3 regions of the Mesorhizobium sp. M0910 genome follow, and region 2 is predicted to be linked to each of the others. Evidence: predicted binding sites of a transcription regulator. Region 2 holds the regulator's gene; each other region holds the start of a gene.
The links. Region 2 encodes PhoB, which activates phosphate uptake and scavenging genes when phosphate is short. Its sites were predicted from a motif close to TGTCATNNANCTGTCAT; they were not measured.
Positions count from the first base shown of each region.

Region 1: NKH78_RS11630 (esterase-like activity of phytase family protein) is a predicted target of PhoB. The motif match lies at 3,322-3,338, and genes of this name have one in related genera.
Region 3: NKH78_RS05460 (PhoX family protein) is a predicted target of PhoB. The motif match lies at 2,203-2,219, and genes of this name have one in related genera.

Region 1 is NZ_JAMYNZ010000004.1:136,467-143,372, forward strand. It holds gene NKH78_RS11620 (MATE family efflux transporter) at 1-620, opposite strand, end outside; gene NKH78_RS11625 (L,D-transpeptidase) at 820-1,608, shown strand; gene NKH78_RS11630 (esterase-like activity of phytase family protein) at 1,756-3,234, opposite strand; gene NKH78_RS11635 (LacI family DNA-binding transcriptional regulator) at 3,543-4,568, opposite strand; gene NKH78_RS11640 (Gfo/Idh/MocA family protein) at 4,763-5,797, shown strand; gene NKH78_RS11645 (sugar phosphate isomerase/epimerase family protein) at 5,794-6,702, shown strand; gene NKH78_RS11650 (substrate-binding domain-containing protein) at 6,868-6,906, shown strand, end outside.
Region 2 is NZ_JAMYNZ010000007.1:253,403-260,308, forward strand. It holds gene pstC (phosphate ABC transporter permease subunit PstC) at 1-883, shown strand, start outside; gene pstA (phosphate ABC transporter permease PstA) at 887-1,738, shown strand; gene pstB (phosphate ABC transporter ATP-binding protein PstB) at 1,735-2,538, shown strand; gene phoU (phosphate signaling complex protein PhoU) at 2,571-3,278, shown strand; gene phoB (phosphate regulon transcriptional regulator PhoB) at 3,295-3,984, shown strand; gene NKH78_RS19530 (ROK family protein) at 3,994-5,238, opposite strand; gene xylF (D-xylose ABC transporter substrate-binding protein) at 5,524-6,564, shown strand; gene NKH78_RS19540 (sugar ABC transporter permease) at 6,707-6,906, shown strand, end outside.
Region 3 is NZ_JAMYNZ010000002.1:322,961-329,866, forward strand. It holds gene NKH78_RS05440 (SulP family inorganic anion transporter) at 1-266, opposite strand, end outside; gene NKH78_RS05445 (helix-turn-helix domain-containing protein) at 447-716, opposite strand; gene NKH78_RS05450 (phosphatase PAP2 family protein) at 1,030-1,731, opposite strand; gene NKH78_RS05455 (hypothetical protein) at 1,746-2,084, opposite strand; gene NKH78_RS05460 (PhoX family protein) at 2,287-4,293, shown strand; gene NKH78_RS05465 (GNAT family N-acetyltransferase) at 4,397-5,077, opposite strand; gene NKH78_RS05470 (MarR family winged helix-turn-helix transcriptional regulator) at 5,077-5,565, opposite strand; gene NKH78_RS05475 (ABC transporter permease) at 5,700-6,461, opposite strand; gene NKH78_RS05480 (ABC transporter ATP-binding protein) at 6,476-6,906, opposite strand, start outside.

The DNA of each region.
Region 1 (6,906 bases), on a different contig from region 2:
GCCGAGCCGGCGATGCCGAGTTCGGGGAACGGGCCGATGCCGAGAATAAGCAACGGGTTCAAAATGACGTCGAGCACGACGGCCAGCGCCATGAATAGGAAAGGCGTGCGCGAATCGCCGGCGCCGCGCAGCACCGTCATGACGAAGGACAGCAGGTTCATCATCGGTACGGCGAGAAAAATGATACGCAGATAGGAACGCGCCAGCGGCAACGCATCGGCCGGCGTGCCGAGCGCATTGAGGATTGTATCGACCCAGATCCAGCCGCAGACCGCGAACACCACCGAGACAAGGAAGAAGAAGGTGGCACTGGTGCCGACGATGCGGCGGGCTTCGGGCAGATCGCGGGCGCCGACCGATTGCGCGACCAGGATGGTCGCCGCCATGCCGATGCCGAAGACGGTGCCGAGGATGAGAAACAGCACGAGGTTGGCATTGGACGTGGCGGTCAGCGCCGCTTCGCCGAGGAAACGACCGACCCAGACGGCATTGATTGAGCCGTTGAGCGACTGCAGAACATTGGAGCCGAGCACCGGCAGGGCGAACAGCAGCAATGTACGCGGGATAGGTCCACTGGTGAGGTCGCTGGTCCGCCGGCGTGCGGGCATCTTGTCGTCCATGGCAGGCAACTCGGCGAAGGCTTATCTTGAGTCCGGTCCGCAATGATTGCCGATTTAACGAGACAGGTCGACGCAGCGTTGCGAATTCCGCCTGGCGTGCCTTGATCCAATCATGTTCTCAAAGCTTCCGGAATCGTATATTGATCCTGCACGCGTGGGGCCGCATCTTTCCTAGATCTCATGGGCAAGCCGGGGGTTCATGTCCGATATTCCGCTGTTTTTTGAGCGCCTGAACCGGCGTGCGTTTCTTGGTGCATCCGCTTTGGGCGCGGCCTCCGTGGCTCTTTCGGCGTGCACCACGACGGACGTAGCGGCGCCGCCAGTGACCGCGGCGCCAAGCGATCCGGCTTTCGGCGATGCCGCAAGTATGTATGCGGCGCGCGTCGACGAGGGCTATCAACTGCCGGCAATCCCGGTAGCCAAGGTCGATCCGAAATTCGTGCGCCAAATCGTGTCCGATCCGACCGGAGAAAAACCCGGCACGATCGTCGTCGATACCTCCGAGCACTTCCTCTATCTGGTGCACGACGGCGGCAAGGCAATTCGCTATGGCGTCAGCCTCGGCAAGGCCGGTTTCGGATGGACCGGCAGCGCCGTGGTTCAGGCGAGGAAGAAGTGGCCGGTCTGGACGCCGCCGCCGGAGATGATCCAGCGCCGGCCGGAACTGGCGAAATACAAGGACGGCATGCCGCCCGGCCCGCACAGCCCGCTGGGCGCACGCGCGCTATATCTCTTCCGCGACGGCAAGGACACGATGTACCGGCTGCACGGCACGCCGGAGTGGGATTCCATCGGGAAGAACGCTTCCTCCGGCTGTGTGCGCTTCATGAATCAGGACATTATCGACCTCTACAGCCGCGTCGACGGCGTCGCGCCGGTCTTCGTGCGCCCGAACCTGTCGGCCGCCGGGAAGATCGCCGCCGTGTCGGACAGGACGGCCGAGCCGATCGATGCGGGCGTGCCAAAGGACGCGGAGATGTTGAGGTAAGTGCCTTCGACGGATCATCAGTCTTAGGTTTTGCAAACCCACTAGAACACAATCCTTGTGCCGGCGAGCCGCAACTGAAGGGCCCGACCTTTCGATCGTGCCAGGCAGGCGGACGCGTTCGGCGCGTCCGCCTGCCTGGGGGTGTCGCTACTTCCCGGCGAGGCCTGGAAGCGTGACCTGATAGACCAGGAACATCGTGTCGACATCGGCGCCATCGTCGGCCTTGTAGGCCGCGCCGACCTGGAAGCCGTCCTGGGTGAGAAAGTCATTGTCGTTGGCGACGAACAGGAAATAGTCGTCGGGCCGTGTTGGATCGAGGACGCTCACCACCGACATCGCCTCCCACTTCTCCGAAAGGTTGTTGCGGTCATTGGGCGCGCCATTGTGCAGCCCGAAGCGGCCGAGCTCGGTCTTGTCGTTGATGTCGATGAACGGCGTCAGCTTGGCCGGCGTCACCGAGGGATCGAGCTCACCTTTGGGCGCAACCGGCTTGTCCTTGTCGAACTCGGTGCCGGCGATGTCGGTTGCCGCCGACACATCGACGACGCTGATCTCGCGATAGAGCGAGGTGTCGCCCTTCACCCCTTGGCCGTTGCCGCTGTCGCGCGCCAGCATCAGGAAGGTCTTGTCCGACAGAGCCACGATTTCGCTCTGCGCGGCAATCTTGGTCTTGCCCTTGGCATCGGTGAACACCGGCAGCGCCACAACATATTCATGCGCAAGCTTGAGTTGGGCCGGATCCGAGGCATCGTAGACCAGCGCGCGCGTGTTCTGGCGCGTCGAAGCGGAATCGCCGCCATCCTGTCTGGGGGCCGATTGCAGCACAGCGATCAGGAACTTCCCGTCCGGCGTCAGTGCCATGCCTTCGAGGCCCTGGTTGTTCTGACGGCCGGTTTCGGGATCCGTCGGATCTGGGTCTGCCGCGCCCGGTCCCGGATTGTTGGACGCGAAGTTCGGCGTTCCATGACGCATCGGGACAAGCGCCGCCGGCGACTGCGTTGCCGACATCAGACGCCCATCGGCGGAGAAGTGGTAGATGTTCGGACCATATTCGTCCGAGATGAACATGGTGCCGTCGGGCAGCCGCACGATCGCCTCGTTATCGAGCGCGAGCTTGCCGTTGGCTTCGGGCAGGATCGGCATGTCGTCGGTCGCGGCGCGCACGCCGTTGAGCGGATCGAGGCCGGTTGCGTCGGCGCCCTTGTCGTCGGTCAAAAGCATGGTGTCGGCAAGGGTTGCCTTGAGGCCCGACTGTTCCTGGCCGGCGGCTGGTGCCGCACCCGGTGCGATCGGGGCGAATTCGATGGCAATCGTGTTGATGCGCGGACGGTAATCGGTGGTGCCGACGACATTGTAGCCACGATCCGGCAGCAGCCACAGCGAGCCCTTATAGCCATCGGCGCCATGCGTCCAGCCGGCAGCGTCGATCGCCATGCCCGAGCCGGAGCCAAACGTCTCGCCGAACTTGTCCCTTTGGCTGGCCGGGATGCGACCGACACCGACCAGGCCCTTGTTGACGAAGCTGACGCCGCCGACGGTCGCTGCGTTTTCAGCCAAGGCCGGAGTCAAGGCGGTGAACATCGCCAGCGCGACCGCGAGGGACGCGTTTCGGTGCAGGTTTTTCATGGAAATCCTCTTTGTGACAAAACAGCCGAAGCGGGCGTCGCATCGACATGCCGCCAGCGCTTTCCGAAAAAGGTCTAGGACGCGAACATGATACTTGCGTGACAGAGGGCGCTTGTTCCTTCGTCCCTTGTGGGAGCAGGTGGATCGGCGCGCAGCGCCGAGACGGAAGAGGGGTGCTGGACGGAGTGCCTCGGTGCCGAGCTGGAGCACCCTCATCCGACCGAGCTGAGCCTGTCCTCTGGCTTGCCGAAGGCAAGACCCGTGGGCTCGGCCACCTTCTCCCCAAGGGGAGAAGGGAAGTGCCGCGCTCAATCGCTGTCGCGCGCGATCAGCTGCAGCGGCCAGACTTCACGGATGATGCGTGCGCCTTCGGCGCCGGCGTAAGCCGGGATCGATGCCAGCAGCATTTCGGCCAGCCGCTCGCCCATCGGCTCAAGCGCCGGGCGGAAGCCGGTCAGCGCCGGCGAAAAATAGCGGCAGAGCGGGGTGTCGACGATGACGATCACCGCGATGTCGTGGCCGGGCTTGATGCCCGCCTCGGCCAAAGCCTTGCAGCCGCCAAGCGCCATCGCGTCATTGTTGAAGATGATGGCGGTCGGCGGGTCCTTGGAGCGCATGACCTTCGGCGTCACCGCGTAGCCGCCTGCCTCGTTGATGAAGCCGTCGGCGATCAACTCGGGGTCGAATTCGATGCCGTGCCGCCGCAACGCCTTGCGATAGCCGGCGAGGAACAGATAGCCGAAATTGAGATCGAGCGACGGGCGGATGGCCGCGATGCGGCGGTGACCGCGCGCGACAAGACGATCGACCGCGTCAGCACCGGCTTTTTCGAAGTCGAGGTCGAGCGAGGGGTAGGCATCGCCGCCGGAGCGGCTGCGGCCGAGCGTCGCGAACGGGAAACCGGCCTGGGTCAGATAGTCGATGCGCTCGTCCTCGCGCCGCGTCCAGGCCAGCACCACCGCATCGGCCCGCCGGGTCTCGACGACACGGCGCAGGCGCTCCTGCTGATAGTCGCCCGGCGCGCCCATCACCACGATCAGGTCGAGTCCGCTTTCGGCGAGCTTGGCCTGCAACCCGGTCAGGAACGGAATGAAGAACGGCTCGCCATATTCCTGATCGCCCGGATGCGGCTGCAGCATGAAGGCGATCGAATGGGTGGCGCCGCGCCGCAAACTGCGGCCGGACTGGTTCGGCGAATAATTCAGCTTCTTGGCCGCATCGAGCACGCGCTGGCGTGTGTCGGCGTTGACGTCGGCGCGGCCGTTGAGCGCGCGCGACACCGTGCCGATCGAAATGTTCAGGTGACGCGCAAGGTCGTGAATGCTGGACGCCAAAGGACAGTTCTCCCCCTTGCTTGGCTAGCACCGGCTGCTGTTCAGGCCAAGCCGGCATCACGTTTTTCGCTATCGGCCGATTGACATTCTACGCCATCGGGTGTGTTCTCGTAAACGTTTACGGAAAACATTCACGGCCCTGCCGTGAACGCCGTGACGATCGGTCTGGAGGGGCCGAGAGGGAGGAGCACTGGATGATCAATGTCGTCCTGGTCGGCTGCGGCGCCATGAGCAAGGCATGGCTCGATGCAGCCAGGCAGATCGACGGGCTCGCCATTGTCGGCCTGGTCGATATCGATGTCGAACGGGCGCGGGCGAGGGCGCGCGAATACGAGCTTTCGAGCGCCATCATTGGAACCGACCTCGACGCCGTGCTCGACCAGACCAGGCCCGACGCGGTATTCGACGTGGTGGTTCCCGCCGCCCGCCGCGAGGTCGCGCTTTCCGCCTTTGCCCATAATTGCCACCTGCTGACCGAAAAGCCACTCGCCGACAGCCCGGACAATGCGCGTGCCATCGTCGAGGCCGCCCGCAGCGCCGGGCGTATCCATGCCGTCGTCCAGAACCGCCGCTATGTCGCCAATGTCAGGCGCATCCGGCGCTTTCTCGATTCCGGCGCCATTGGTGCGCCAACCAGCATCCATGCCGAGTTCTTCGTCGCGCCGCATTTCGGCGGCTTTCGCGAGGAGATGCGTCATGTGCTGCTGCTCGACATGGCGATCCACACATTCGATGCCGCCCGCTACATGGCGGCCGGCGAGCCGACCGGTGTCTATTGCCAGGAGTGGGAGCCGGCCAATTCCTGGTATCGGCAAGGGTCGTCGGCGACCGCAAGCTTCGACCTCGGCGGCGGCAAGCTGTTCACCTATGCCGGCAGCTGGTGCGCGGCCGGCTTCCGCACCAGCTGGGACAGTACATGGCGGATCGTCGCAGAGCGCGGCAGCATTGTGTGGGACGGCGAGGACGGGCTGAAGGCGGAAATCGTGCAGCCGGTCCGTGAAGGCCTGTTCGACCGCACCGAACCGATAGCCGTGCCGCCGCTCGACCCGGCCGATCGCGTCGGCGGCCATCTCGGCATCATCCAGGATTTCGTCCGCGCCGTCGAAACCGGCACCGAGCCGGAGACGCGCGGCGCCGACAACATCAAGAGCCTGGCCATGGTTTTCGCTGCGATCGAGAGCGCCGAGACCGGGCGCCGGGTCGCCATCGCTGCACAGGAAGGATCATGATGCCAAACCCGCTGCTCGACATCAGGATCGGCACAATGGTGCGGGCCAATCTCGACGACCCGGCCGCCTATGTCAGGCAGATCCTGCCGCTCGGCTTCGAGAGCATCCAGCCGTTCTTCTGGCAGACGCTGGGCGGCAAGGACATTCCGCGGCTAGCGGGCGAGATCCGCGAGGCGATCGGCGATGCCGATGTCATCGTCTCATCGATCGGCGTTTTCGGCAATCCGCTGGAGAGCGGCGAGATCGATCGCGGCGTGCTCCAGGCGTGGGAAACGATCATCGACAACGCGCATCTGTTCGGCACCAATATGGTCAGCGGCTTTACCGGCCGCATTCGCGGCAAGCCGCTGCCCGACAGCCTGCCGCGTTTCCGCGAGGTCTGGGGACCGTTGGCCAGGCGTGCCGCCGACAAGGGCGTGCGCATCGCGTTCGAGAACTGCGCCATGGACGGCAACTGGGCCAGCGGTGACTGGAACATCGCCCACAATCCGGACGCCTGGGAGTTGATGTTCAACGAGTTGCCGGACGGCAATCTCGGCCTGGAGTGGGAGCCCTGCCATCAACTGGTCTATCTGATCGATCCGATCCCGCAGATCCGCAAATGGGCGCCGCGTATCTTCCACGTCCACGGCAAGGACGCGACGGTGCGCTGGGACGTGATCCGCGAACATGGCGTGTTCGGCCGCCTGCCGTTCGTGCAGATGCGCACCCCTGGCTTCGGCGATAGCGACTGGACGCGGGTGATCAGTGAGCTGCGGCTGGCCGGCTACAAGGGCGCCATCGACATTGAGGGCTGGCACGACCCGGTCTATCGCGGCGATCTCGAGATCACCGGCCAGGCGCGTGCGCTGGACTATCTCCAACAATGCCGGGGAGGCGCGAGCTACCTGCCGAACCCGGTGTGAGGCTAATGCATGTCGCGCAAAAGTGCCCAGCGGTTTTGCGATAACGACATGCATAAAAACAGGACAAGCCGGCGGGAGGTGCCGGCCAGGGAAAGATTGCGGCGCCTTGCCGAAGCGATCGTCAAAACCCCTCGGCTAGCGAGGGAACAAAGGGAGGATAAGTGCATGAGCATTACGATGAGAAGGACAGTTCTGCGCTCGACC
Region 2 (6,906 bases):
CGCTTCCGCAATCCTTGTGCTGGTCATCCTCGGCGGTGTCGCGATCTCGCTGTTTGCCGGCTCATGGCAGGCGCTGTCGTCCTTCGGCTTTTCTTTCCTGACGACTGAGAGCTGGAATCCGGTCACGGAAAAATTTGGCGCACTGGCGCCGATCTACGGCACCCTGGTGACGGCGGCCATCGCCATCCTGATCGCGGTTCCGATCGGCATCGGCATTGCGATCTTTCTCACCGAGCTCTGCCCGCGCCCGCTCAGGCGCCCGATCGGCATAGCGGTCGAGCTATTGGCCGGCATTCCCTCGATCATCTATGGTATCTGGGGCCTGTTCGTGTTCGCGCCATTCCTGCAGACGACGATACAGCCCTTCATCATCAACATCTTCCACGGCGTGCCGGGACTATCCAGCCTTTTCGCCGGCCCTCCTTACGGCATCGGCCTTCTGACCTCGGCGCTGATCCTCGCCATAATGGTGTTGCCCTTCATCACCTCGATCACCAAGGATGTCTTCGATACGGTGCCGGCGGTGCTGAAGGAATCGGCCTACGGCATCGGTTGCACGACCTGGGAAGTGACCCGGCGCGTGGTCATTCCCTATACCCGCATCGGCATCATGGGCGGCGTCATGCTTGGCCTCGGCCGGGCACTCGGCGAAACCATGGCGGTGACTTTCGTCATCGGCAACGCGCATCGCATCAGTGCCTCCCTGTTCGCACCGGGCACGACGATCTCGGCGACCATCGCCAATGAATTTACCGAGGCCGACGGCGACCTCTACACCTCCTCGCTGGTCGCGCTCGGCCTGATCCTGTTCGTCATCACCTTCCTGATCCTTGCCGCCGCCCGCTATATGCTGATGCGGATCGACGCCCGTACGGGAGCCTGACCGATGTCGACATCCTCATCGCTCCACAGCCGCCGCAAAGCCAGGAATTCGGTGATGATGGCGCTTTGCGTCGTCGCCGCCGGCATCGGACTTGCCTGGCTGGCGCTCATTCTCGGTGCGTTGGTCTATAAGGGCACAGCCGGGCTTTCGTTCGCGGTCTTCACCGAGATGACGCCACCACCGGGCGAAGCCGGCGGCCTGCTCAATGCCATCGCGGGCAGCCTGCTGATGACGATCATCGCCGTTGTCGTCGGCACGCCGATCGGCGTGCTGGCGGGAACCTACATGGCCGAGTATGGACGCTTTTCGCGCATCACCACCGTCGTCCGCTTCATCAACGACATCCTGTTGTCGGCGCCGTCGATCATCATCGGCTTGTTCGTCTATGAATTGATGGTGCGGCCAATGGGACATTTCTCGGCCATTGCCGGCGCCGTGGCGCTTGCCATCCTGGTCATTCCGGTGGTCGTGCGCACCACTGAAGACATGCTCAACCTGGTGCCGAACGCGTTGCGTGAAGCCGGTGCCGCGATCGGCGCGCCACGCTGGGTGGTGATCCGTTCGGTCGCCTACCGCGCCGCATTGTCCGGCATCGTCACCGGCATATTGCTGGCGATAGCACGCATTTCCGGCGAGACGGCGCCGCTGCTTTTCACCGCGCTCAACAACCAGTTCTGGAGCAGCAATATCAACGCGCCGATGGCCAGCCTGCCGGTGACCATCTTCCAGTTCGCTCTCAGCCCTTACGAGGAATGGCAGCAACTGGCGTGGACCGGCGCACTCATAATCACCCTGACGGTTCTGGGCTTGAGCATCCTCGCCCGCAGCCTTACCGGACGCAGAGAGGACAGATGACACAGATGTTGTCCCCAGACATGACGATGACCGAAACGGTCACCGAGAAGACGAAGATCGAGGTCAAGAACCTCAACTTCTACTACGGCCAGAGTAAGGCGCTGAAGGACATCAGCCTGTCGCTGCCCGAGCGCAGCGTCACAGCCTTCATCGGCCCTTCGGGTTGCGGGAAATCGACGCTGCTGCGCGTCTTCAACCGCATCTACGAGCTCTACCCGAAACAGACCGCCGAGGGCCAGGTGCTGCTCGACGGCAAGAACATTCTCGACCGGTCGCAGGATCTCAACCTCCTCAGGACAAAGATCGGCATGGTGTTCCAGAAGCCGACGCCGTTCCCGATGTCGATCTACGAGAACATAGCATTCGGCGTCAGGCTCTACGAGAATCTCGGCAAGTCCGAGATGGACGGCCGCGTCGAGCAAGCGTTGAAGCGGGCCGCGCTGTGGAGCGAGGTCAAGGACAAGCTAAACGCCAGCGGGTTGAGCCTGTCCGGTGGCCAGCAGCAGCGGCTCTGCATCGCGCGCACCGTGGCAGTGAAGCCGGAAGTCATTCTGCTCGACGAACCGGCTTCGGCCCTCGACCCGCTGTCGACGGCCAAGATCGAGGAACTGATCGACGAGTTGCAAGCCGACTACACGATCGTCATCGTCACCCACAACATGCAGCAAGCGGCGCGCGTGTCGCGCCAGACCGCCTTCATGTATCTGGGTGAACTGGTCGAGTTCGACCGGACTGAGAAGATCTTCACATCGCCCCGCGAGAAGCGCACGCAGGACTACATCACCGGCCGCTTCGGCTGAGCCGTTCCGATCATGCATATGAGGACAGGACCATGGGCGAACACACAGTCGCTTCTTTCGACGAGGATCTCGAGCAGATCAGTAAGCTGATCCGCGACATGGCCGACCTCGCCGGTTCGATGGTCGGCGGGGCGACCAAGGCCCTGTTGAATTCCGACAACGTGCTGGCGCAGCGCGTCGTCTCCGACGACGCCATCATGGACGCGCGTCAACGCGAACTGGACGATCGCGCCATCACCCTGATCGCCAAGCGCCAGCCAATGGCTCACGATCTGCGCCATGTCGTCGGAGCGATCCGCATGGCCGGCGACCTCGAACGCATCGGCGACCTTGCCAAGAATATCGCCAAGCGTGTGAGCGCGGTCGGCCTCAGCGTCACGCCGCGCGACCTATCGCATTCCATCGATGCGATGGCGCAGCTGGTGCTCATCCAGGTGCAGGGCGTCATCGAGGAATATGCCGCAGGCGATGCGGCCGCGTTGGCCAAGCTGCGCGCCGCCGACGAGCGTATCGACGTCAAATACACGTCCGTGTTCCGCGAGCTGTTAACCTACATGATGGAAGATCCGCGCAACATCACCGCTTGCACGCATCTGCTGTTCTGCGCCAAGAATCTCGAGCGGATCGGCGACCATGTCACCAACATCGCCGAGAATGCGTATTATGTGCTGACCGGCGAGCAATTGCCCGTCAATCGTCCGAAGCAGGACGAAACGACAATGTCCGCGCCGGTGACATGATGGGGGTGCCCAGCCGATGATCGCACCACGCATAATGGTGGTGGAGGACGAGGAGCCGTTGGGCGTGCTGCTCCGCTACAATCTCGAATCCGAAGGCTACCAGGTCGAGGTGGTGACACGCGGCGACGAAGCCGAGATCCGTTTGCAGGAAAATGTGCCCGACCTTCTGGTGCTCGACTGGATGATACCGGCGGTTTCCGGCATCGAGCTCTGCCGCAGGTTGCGCGTGCGCCCCGAAACCGAGCGGCTGCCGATCATCATGCTGACCGCGCGCGGCGAGGAGAGCGACCGGGTGCGCGGTCTTTCGACCGGCGCCGACGACTATCTGGTCAAACCGTTTTCGACGCCGGAATTCATGGCCAGGGTCAAGGCGCTGCTGCGGCGCGCCAAGCCGGAAGTGCTGTCCAGCGTGTTGAAGGTCGGCGACATCGTGCTCGATCGCGAATCGCACAGGGTCTATCGCAAGAAGAGCGAGATCCGGCTCGGGCCGACCGAATTCCGACTGCTCGAGTTCATGATGCGGCATCCGGGCCGCGTCTTCTCGCGTAGCCAGTTGCTCGATAATGTCTGGGGCGAGACGATCTACATCGACGAACGCACCGTCGACGTCCATGTCGGGCGGCTGCGCAAAGCCGTCAATAACGGCCGCATGCCGGATGTCATCCGCACCATCCGCGGTGCCGGCTATGCGATCAGGGAAGATTGACCCGCCTGGTCAGGCGACGTTCTTTCTGACGCCGGGCCTCATTTGCGCGCCCGGCGCGAAAATCTCCTGGTCGACGAAGCTTAACGCCCGCATCGCGCAGCCTTCGCGGATCAGCGGCAATTCGTTCGGCTCGGTATCGAAGGAGATCGAGCCCGAGTGCTGGCCGCCGGCGGTCTGGGCGATTGCCTTGCGCAAGGCCGGCTCGATCAGATCGAAGGCAGCGGCACTGGCGCCGACCATCGCGACCGGTGCCGGATCGATCAGCGCGAACAGCGAGCCGAGACCGAAACCCAGCGCTTCGCCGGCCTTGCGGTAGGCCTCGCGTTCCGGCCCATCCTTCTCGCGCGCGCGGGCGGCCAGCGCGCGCATGTCGGCGTCGCTGACGTCGGCGATAGGTTCGCTGTCTTCGCTCATCTGCCTGGCGTTGCGCCAGATGGCATAGTTGCCGGCATAGGCTTCGATGCAGCCGCGCCGCCCGCAACGGCAGAGCGCGCCGCCCGGACGATGGATCATGTGGCCAAATTCGCCGCCCGAGGAATGCGTCCCGGTGAACAGTTCGCCCTTCAGCACAAGCCCCATACCGATGCCATGCGAAAGCAGGATGGCGATGAAGTCGTCGCGATAGCGATCCGGATTGCGCCAGCGCAAAGCCACCGCCATCATATTGCAGTCGTTCTCCACCGTGGCCGGGATGCCGAATTCGTCCTCCAGCATGTCGGCAAAGGCGATGTCGGTCTGCGGCGTGATCGGCGACCACAGCATGGCGCGTGCAGGGGAGTCGGTAATGCCCTGAATCGCCAGGGCGATGCGGGCGACACTGCGGACGTCAAGGTCTGGGTCCTCAAGCCGGCGCCGGACGATGGCCATGCATTCGCGGATCAGCTCGTCGCGCGGCATGGTCAGCGTGTCCAGCCGGCGCTGTTCCTCGGCGACCACCTGTCCCGCATAGTCGATAATGGCGGCCGACAGGAAATTCAGTGACAACACCACGGTCAGCACCGCCGCCGCTTCCGGGTTGAGGGCGAGGCCGACCTGTGGACGACCGCGTTTCAACGAAACGGGCTCACTTGCCTTGCTCTCGGCGAGGATGCCTTCCCGTATCAGGTCGGAGGAGATCGCCGATATGGTTGAATGACTGAGGCCGGTGGTGGCTGCGATCTCCGTACGCGATGGCTGGCCGGCCCGGCGCACCGCCGAGATCACCATCGCCCGGTTGCGCCGGCGCAAATCGTCATGGCGGATTCCGACCGACATCGTTTTGCTTTCCTCCCGGTTGCCGCGGCCGCTCATGAACCGGAAGCCGTCGGTAATGTCCGACAAATAGTGTCGGATGCGGCAAATAGTGTCAGATGCAGGTGGCGCTGTCATCGTTTATTCCGACGCTCGAAAAAACTCGCACAGTCATCAAAATCCATCAGAATCGATGTTGACAGCAGCCGGAGATCGGGCCAGTATTTTTTCGAGGCTCGAAAAAATTAGAGCTTCTAAGCTGGTCTTTGAGCCAATTGGTCACGCCGTACGCGGCGCAGGGAGGATATGATGAAGAAATTCACGACCGCCATTCTGGCGGGTGTCGCCATGACGCTGGCGCTGGCGTCGGTGGCGCAGGCGAAAGACAAGGTCATCGGCGTTTCCTGGTCGAACTTCCAGGAAGAGCGCTGGAAGACCGACGAGGCCGCAATGAAGGCGGCCATCGAGGCCGCCGGCGACAAGTATATTTCCGCCGACGCACAGTCCAACCCCGGCAAGCAGCTCACCGACGTCGAGAGCCTGATCTCGCAGGGTGCCAATGCGCTGATCATCCTGGCACAGGATGCCTCGGCCATCGGGCCGGCCGTGCAGAAGGCACTGGACGAAGGCATCCCGGTCGTCGGCTATGACCGGCTGATCGAGAACAAGGACGTGTTCTATCTGACCTTCGACAACAAGGAAGTCGGCCGCATGCAGGCCCGCGAAGTCTTCAAGGTGAAGCCGGAAGGCAACTACGTCTTCATCAAGGGTTCGGGTTCCGATCCGAATGCCGATTTCCTGTTTGCCGGTTCGATGGAGGTGCTGAAGGAGGCCATCGACAGCGGCAAGATCAAGAATGTCGGCGAGGCCTATACGGACGGCTGGCTGCCGGCCAACGCTCAGAAGAACATGGAACAGTTCCTGACCGCCAACGACAACAAGGTCGATGCCGTGGTCGCGGCCAATGACGGCACCGCCGGTGGCGTCGTCGCCGCGCTGACGGCGCAAGGGCTGGCCGGATCGGTTCCGGTCTCGGGCCAGGACGGCGACCACGCCGCACTGAACCGCATCGCGCTTGGCACACAGACCGTGTCGGTGTGGAAGGACGCGCGCGAGCTCGGCAAGAACGCCGCCGAGATCGCCTCGCAGCTTGCCGACGGCAAGCAGATGACCGACATTGCCGGCGTGAAGGATTTCACCACGCCCGGCGGCAACACGGTCAAGTCGCTGTTCCTGACTCCGGTCGCCATCACCAAGGATAACCTCAACGTCGTCATCGACGCCGGCTGGATCAAGAAAGAAGAGGTCTGCGCCGGCGTGGCGGCTGGCACTGTTGCGGTCTGCAACTGAGCCGACGTTTCCGAGAAGTCCGAACGCCGCGGCCGCTCGCCGCGGCGTTTTTTCAAAAAGAATTGTTTTTCCGCTTCCGGCGGATAACTTCTAGGCTGCTTCCGGCATCCGCGGCAGACGGCAACCCGGCGGGAGAAACATGATGACCGACACGACTTCCAACACGCCGGTCGACAGCACGGCAGACCGGGCGCGGGAATCCGAGCTCGGCATCGTTGCCCGGTTTCTCAAGGCAACCGAGATCGACACCCGCATGCTCGGCATGGTCGGCGCGCTGTTGGTCATCTGGGTCGGCCTGCATGTCGTTTCCAGCGTACGGCTCGGCGTCAATCCGTTCGACTT
Region 3 (6,906 bases), on a different contig from region 2:
TGGAAACGGCTGCCGCCAAGCGCCGAGACCAGGAAGCCGCCAATGATCGAGGTGTAGAGCCCGCGCTCCGGCGTCACGCCTGAAGCAATGGCAATTGCCATCGACAACGGCAGCGCAATGATGGCGACAGTCAGCCCGGCGATGGCATCCGCCTTGAAATGCGTGAGCGTGTAGCCCTCCCGCAGCACCGTCACCAGCTTCGGGGTGAACAGTTCGGAAAATGTCGGCCGCGCCGGTTGATGCACTGCCCGCTGCGTCTGATCCATCGAGTGCCTTCCGCATGAAACCAAGGAGCGGCGGGATCGTCGGCAGGACTGTCGGCGGTCGCCGTCGCGACTTGGAGCGGCGTGCGTCCAAATAGGCGCACAGATACGCCCCAACACTTTTGACCCGCGCATCGGACTATCCGAAAACCGAATTTGATTTTCGGCGATGCGGCAGTAGCGTCAGCCTTGCGGGTTCTGCGGCGTGACAGGCTTGAGGCGAACGCCCCTGCCGCCACGCTCGCTCGCCTGGTTTTCGCCGATCAGCTCGACCCCGGCCTCTTCAAGGGCCTGGATGACCTTCATCAGCGTATCGACCACGCCCCGGACCACGCCGTCGCTCGCTTCCATGCGCTGAATGGTTGGAAGCGAAACCCCGGCGCGCTCGGCGAGGGTCTTCTGATCGATGCCGGCCAGCGCCCTCGCGGCACGCATCTGCGCGGCAGTGATCATCGGTCAAAACCCCGTCTGAGTTCTGCAGTATCACGTATAATACCTTCATGATGATGGGTCAAACATCATCTTGCATATGTGAAACATGCAACAGTCTTTGCCAGCCGGTGCGCTGGCATGCTACAAACCTCGGCATCGTTTGGCGGGACATCCATTACGGTACCGATTTTACAGTAGGACCTCAAAAAGGATGAGCAGGTGAAGACATTCAAAGCGTTGGCGACCTCGACAGTCGTGCTGTCGATGGTTTTCCTGCTGGCAGGCTGCGGACATGGCCTGATCAACAGGCTGATTTGAAATAGTCCGGCCGACGTCAGGTGCCGTCGGCCCGCCCTAGCCATCGCTGCAGCAGTCGTGCCGCCAGCCAGCACAGCATCGCCCAGGCAAAGCCGGCGCACCAGCCGGCCAGCACGTCGGACGGCCAGTGGACGCCGAGATAGATGCGGCTGATGCCGACCACCACCGTCGTCAGCACCGCCAGCACGAGCACATAGATCTTCGTCGTGCGCCCGGGCAAAAACCGTGCCGCCATGCTGCCCAGCGTCAAATACGTCACCGCCGACAGCATGGCGTGGCCGCTCGGAAACGAAAGCGATGCCACATCGGCGAGATGCGAGACCAGATCGGGGCGCGGCCGGTCGATATCGAATTTCAGCACGCTTGACAGGAGCTGGCCGCCCGCCACCGCGACGAACATGAGAAGCGCCGCGCCTGGCCTGCGGATAAGGAGCAGATAGACGATCATTGCTGCCGTGATCAGCACCAGCACGCTGGCGCTGCCAAGGCTGGTGACGTCGCGCATCGCTCCTTCCAGCCACGCCGGTCCGATCGGATTGTCGGGCTGGCCGGCCTTGCGGAAGGCAAGCAGGATTTCGGTGTCGAAGGCATGCGGCGTGGTCGCCCGCGCCAGCTCCATCAGTTCTTCGAACCCCCACAGCCCGCCGGCAATGACCAGCCCGGCCAGCAGAACCGGGAACTCCAGCCAGTTGCGCAGTCTGCTTGCAATCTTCTTCATCGGCCTGATCGCAGCTACAGCCTTTGCAGATAGGGCCCGAGCGTGATCAGCGCCACAGCTGCGACGGCAAGCACAATGCCGGTTGCCTGTAAGGCATTGACGCGCTCGCCGAAGAAGACCAGCGCCACCACATTCACCGACACCAGCTGGATCACCGCCGACAGGCTGAACGACACCGACATGCCGAATTCACGGATCAGCCTCAGCATGATCAGATTGCCCAGCGAATAGAGCGCCAACGTCAGCACGATCTTGCCGAGGCTCGGCGCCAGCCCCCACTGTTTTGCGGCCATCGCCGCCAGCAGGAAGATCACGGTCGAAACGCAGAGCTGCCCAAGTCCCCAGAAACTCACTTTTGTTCCTCCCGATGCGGTCCCTACGCGCCTGCCGCAGCTCTTGTTTCCGAAGCGCCGGTCGCGGTCAAGCGGGACTGATGTTGGATACGAAATCGCAGGTGGCAATTAGCCGGCATGTCATCAAACTGTGACCTGCCGGTAATACCGGATTGGCCAGACAACACGCTCCAGCAATCCATCCAGCCAGAGGCAGGCCCCCATGACTGAACAGCGCTCGACCGAACATCGCACCCCTGACGCCCATTTCCGCACCAGTCTGCTCGAGGAAAACGATGGGCCAGGAGCCAATCCCACCGACAACCGCACCATGGGTGAGATCATCGCCGCGCGGTTCTCGCGCCGCGGCTTCCTCAAGGGCTCGCTTGCCGTCTCGGCCATAGCCGCTACCGTCAGCCCGCTGGCGCTGATCGCCGCCGACAACGCCCGCGCCGCCGAAGGCTCCGCCTTCGCTTTCGACGAGCTCGAGGCCGGCATCGACGACAAGCATCACGTCGCACCTGGCTATGACGCCGACGTGCTGCTGCGCTGGGGCGATCCGCTGTTCGCCGATTCGCCGGAATTCGATCCGACAAAACAGTCGGCGGAAGCCCAGGCCAGACAATTCGGCTACAACAACGACTATGTCGGTTATATCCCGATCGGCGGCTCAGCCGAGCATGGCCTGCTGGTCGTCAACCACGAATACACCAATCCGCATCTGATGTTCCCGGGCCTCGTCACCATCGTCGATGGCAAAGCCAAGCAGGCGCCCCTCAGCAAGGAGCAAGTCGATGTCGAGATGGCCGCGCATGGCGGCACCATTGTCGAGATCCGCAAAGAAGCCGGCAAATGGCAGGTCGTGCGCGACGGCAAGCTCAACCGCCGCATCACTTCCAATACCGAGATGGCACTGTCTGGCCCCGTCGCCGGCCACGACCGCGTCAAGACCAGCGCCGACCCGAGCGGTACGAAGGTCATCGGCACCCTCAACAACTGCGCCGGCGGCGTCACGCCGTGGGGCACCTATGTCATGGCCGAGGAGAACATCCACGGCTATTTCTCGGGCGAGCTGCCGCAGGGCCATAACGAGGCGGCCAACTACAAGCGCCTCGGCATTCCCGAAGGCGCCTATGAATGGGCGGCGCATCACGACCGTTTCGATATCGGCAAGGAGCCGAACGAGCCGAACCGCTTCGGCTGGATCGTCGAGGTCGACGTCCAGGATCCGACGTCGGTGCCGAGGAAGCGCACCGCCATGGGCCGCTTCAAGCATGAGGGCGCAGAATCGATCGTCGCCAAGGATGGCCGTGTCGTCTTCTACCTCGGCGACGACGAGCGCTTCGACTATGTCTATAAGTTCGTCACCACAGGCAAGTTCAATCCGGACGATCGCGCCGCCAACATGAATTTGCTCGACGACGGCACCTTGCATGTCGCCAAGTTCGCCGAGGACGGTTCAATCGAATGGCTGCCGATCGTCTTCGGCCAAGGGCCGCTGACGGCGGAGAACGGCTTTGCCAGCCAGGCCGACGTGCTGATCGAGACGCGCCGCGCCGCCGACCTGCTCGGCGCCACCAAGATGGACCGTCCGGAAGACATCCAGCCCAATGCCGCCAATGGCAAAGTCTATGTCATGCTGACCAACAATTCGAAGCGCAAGGCCGATCAGGTCGACCCCGCCAACCCGCGCGCCGAAAATGCCTTTGGCCACATCATCGAGATCGTCGAGGACGGCGGTGATTTTGCCGCCACCAAGGGCAAGTGGGAAATCCTGCTGAAATGCGGCGATCCCGCCGTGGCCGAAATCGGCGCCACCTTCTCCACCGCAACCACTGCCAATGGCTGGTTCGGCATGCCGGACAATTGCGCGGTCGATTCGGCCGGCCGCCTCTGGGTTGCTACCGACGGCCAGGGCCCGAAGGCCACAGGCCGCACCGACGGCCTGTGGGCGGTCGACACGGAAGGCCCGGCGCGGGCGACCTCAAAGCTGTTCTTCCGTGTGCCGATCGGCGCCGAAATGTGTGGTCCCCTGTTTGCGCCGGACGACCAGACTGCTTTCGTTGCCGTCCAGCATCCAGGCGACGGTGGCGAGGATTGGGAGGCTTTTGGGCGTCCGTCCTATTATGAGGATTTGTCGACCCGCTGGCCTGACTTCAAGCCGGACATGCCGGTGCGCCCGGCGGTCGTTGCCATCACCAGGCAAGGCGGCGGCAAGATCGCGGTCTGAGACGCAGGAAGGCCTTGCAGTCTCGAGGAAGGATTTCGACCATACGAAATCCTTCCTTTCCTGATATGAGATGCATCCATGCTGCGCATCATGCGCCGACCAATCATTCGGTGCGCTGAACCACGGCCACATTCATTGTGCTTCGCAACCTGAAGCCAATGGACTCGTATAGTCTGATGGCCGTGGCGTTGCTGGCATAGGCGTGGAGATAGGGAACTTCGCCGCGCGCCATTATCCGGTTTGCCACGAACAGGGACAGCAGCTTGCCTAGGCCACCGCCGCGAAATTCCGGATGTGAGCACACCCCGCTGAGTTCGGTATAGCCAGGTTGCTTCATGCGCTCGCCGGCCATTGCCACAAGTCTGCCCTCGATTTTCACGCCCCAAAAATCGCCCAGGCTCAGGGCTTCGAGCGTGAATGGGCCAGGCTTGGTGAGCAATGCCAGGGCGAGCATCTCAGCCGCATCGTCTCGGGTCAGACGTTGCACACGTTGGTCAGACACGGTTTGCAACGGCCGCTCGGCAATCATTTGAACCCCGGCTGCGGTGGAAGTCGCAAAAAGCCCCGCGGGCAGAGCAATGGCGTCCGACTGAAGCAGGATGACACTCTCGCCCGCGGAGACAAGCTGTTCGAGCGCCCGCAGGCTTTCGGCGTCGTCGGCGCCAGTGGCGGCGAACGGAACGATCGACGGCCGATACCGCCTGGCGAGGTCATTACCTTGTGCGAACGCCCGATGTCGCGTCTGAAGCGCGCTCCAGATAGGGCGGTCGAGCAGGTGTCTCATTACGCCGCGGCCTCCGGATTTTTCACTCGACGGTCGAGAGGAGCCGCGGCTAGACCGTCCTCGATGGCGGTCAGCTGCTCAAGAAGCGGCCCCGAAAGATCCGCGCACAAATCCGCAACGGCGTTTTCGATGCGCGGCCAGACCTCGCGCTTTGCGACATCGACCAGCCGCCGGCCGTCCCGAGTGAGAGAGACAATCCTGCGCCGCTGGTCATCGGTCGACGGACTAACCTCGAGCAATCCCAATCCGGCCAGAAGCGAGACGCTTCGCGTTACACCCGGCTGCGCGATGCCAAGCGATTGCGCCAGTTCCCCGACAGGCAGCGGGCCCAGCCTGTCGAGCGCGGCCAGCAGTGGGTACTGGCTCGCCTGAACCGGAACATCCAGCCGGTCGAGCAGGCGCTGCGCCTCCGCTTGCAGTTGCTCGCCTATACGCTTCATCCTGCTGCCCAGGCACAAGAAGCCAAGCGATCGTATGATGTCTTCCATAAACCAATCCGTCTCGCGAAAAACAATAACATGATATATAACAAAACATGAAGATCAAGGGCATCGTCGCAAGGGCTGCACTCAGCGCTGTTTCCGTTGACTGATAAGGCTGCTTTGCCTGGCAGGCCAGTCGCTCAGTTGCGCAGCCGGTAGCCGGTCCTGAAGATCCAGGCGACGATTGCTATGCAGACGAGCAGGAAAACAACCGTCATGCCGAGGCTGACGCCGACCGAAACGTCGGACTTGCCGTAAAAACTCCAGCGGAAGCCACTGACCAGGTAGACGACCGGGTTGAACAGCGTCACCGTGCGCCAGATGCCCGGCAGCATGTTGATCGAATAGAAGCTGCCGCCGAGGAAGGTCAGCGGCGTGATGATCAGCAGCGGCACCAGCTGCAGCTGCTCGAAGCTCTTCGCCCAGATGCCGATGATGAAGCCGAACAGGCTGAAGGTCACCGCCGTCAGCACCAGGAAGGCGAGCATCCAGAACGGATGCTCGATGTGAAGCGGCACGAACAGCGAGGCCGTCGCCAGGATGATCAGGCCAAGCACGATCGACTTTGTCGCCGCACCCCCGACATAGGCGATGACGATCTCCAGATAGGACACAGGCGCCGACAGCAATTCGTAGATCGAGCCGACGAATTTCGGAAAATAGATGGCGAAAGAAGCGTTGGAGATCGACTGCGTCAGCAGCGACAGCATGATCAGCCCCGGCACGATGAAGGCGCCGTAGCTGATGCCGTCGATCTCGGTGATGCGCGAGCCGATGGCCGAGCCGAAAACGACGAAATAGAGCGACGTGGAAATGACCGGCGAAACAATGCTCTGCAGCACCGTGCGAAGGGCGCGCGCCATCTCCACCCGATAGATCGCCCATACCGCATGAAGATTCATGACCGCGCGCGGGTTCATGCCGGTTTCCTCACCAGATTGACGAAGATCTCCTCAAGCGAGCTGTTTTCCGTATCGATGTCGCGGAACTGGATGCCGGCCGCCTCGAGCTCGCGGATCAACGAGGCGACGCCCGGCCGTTCGCTCTGGTTGTCATAAGTATAGGTCAGCTGCCCGCCATCCGGCGAAAGCTCCAGCGCGTAGCGCGAAAAGGCGTCGGGAACGGTGGCCAGGGGACTGCGCAGTTCCAGCACAAGCCGCTTGCGGCCGAGCTTGCGCATCAGCTCGGCCTTGTCCTCGACCAGCACGATCTCGCCGCGGTTGATGACGCCGACGCGGTCGGCCATCGCCTCCGCTTCTTCGATGTAGTGCGTGGTCAGGATGATGGTGACGCCGTCTTCGCGCAGCCGGCGCACCATCGCCCACATGTCCTGGCGCAGCTCGACAT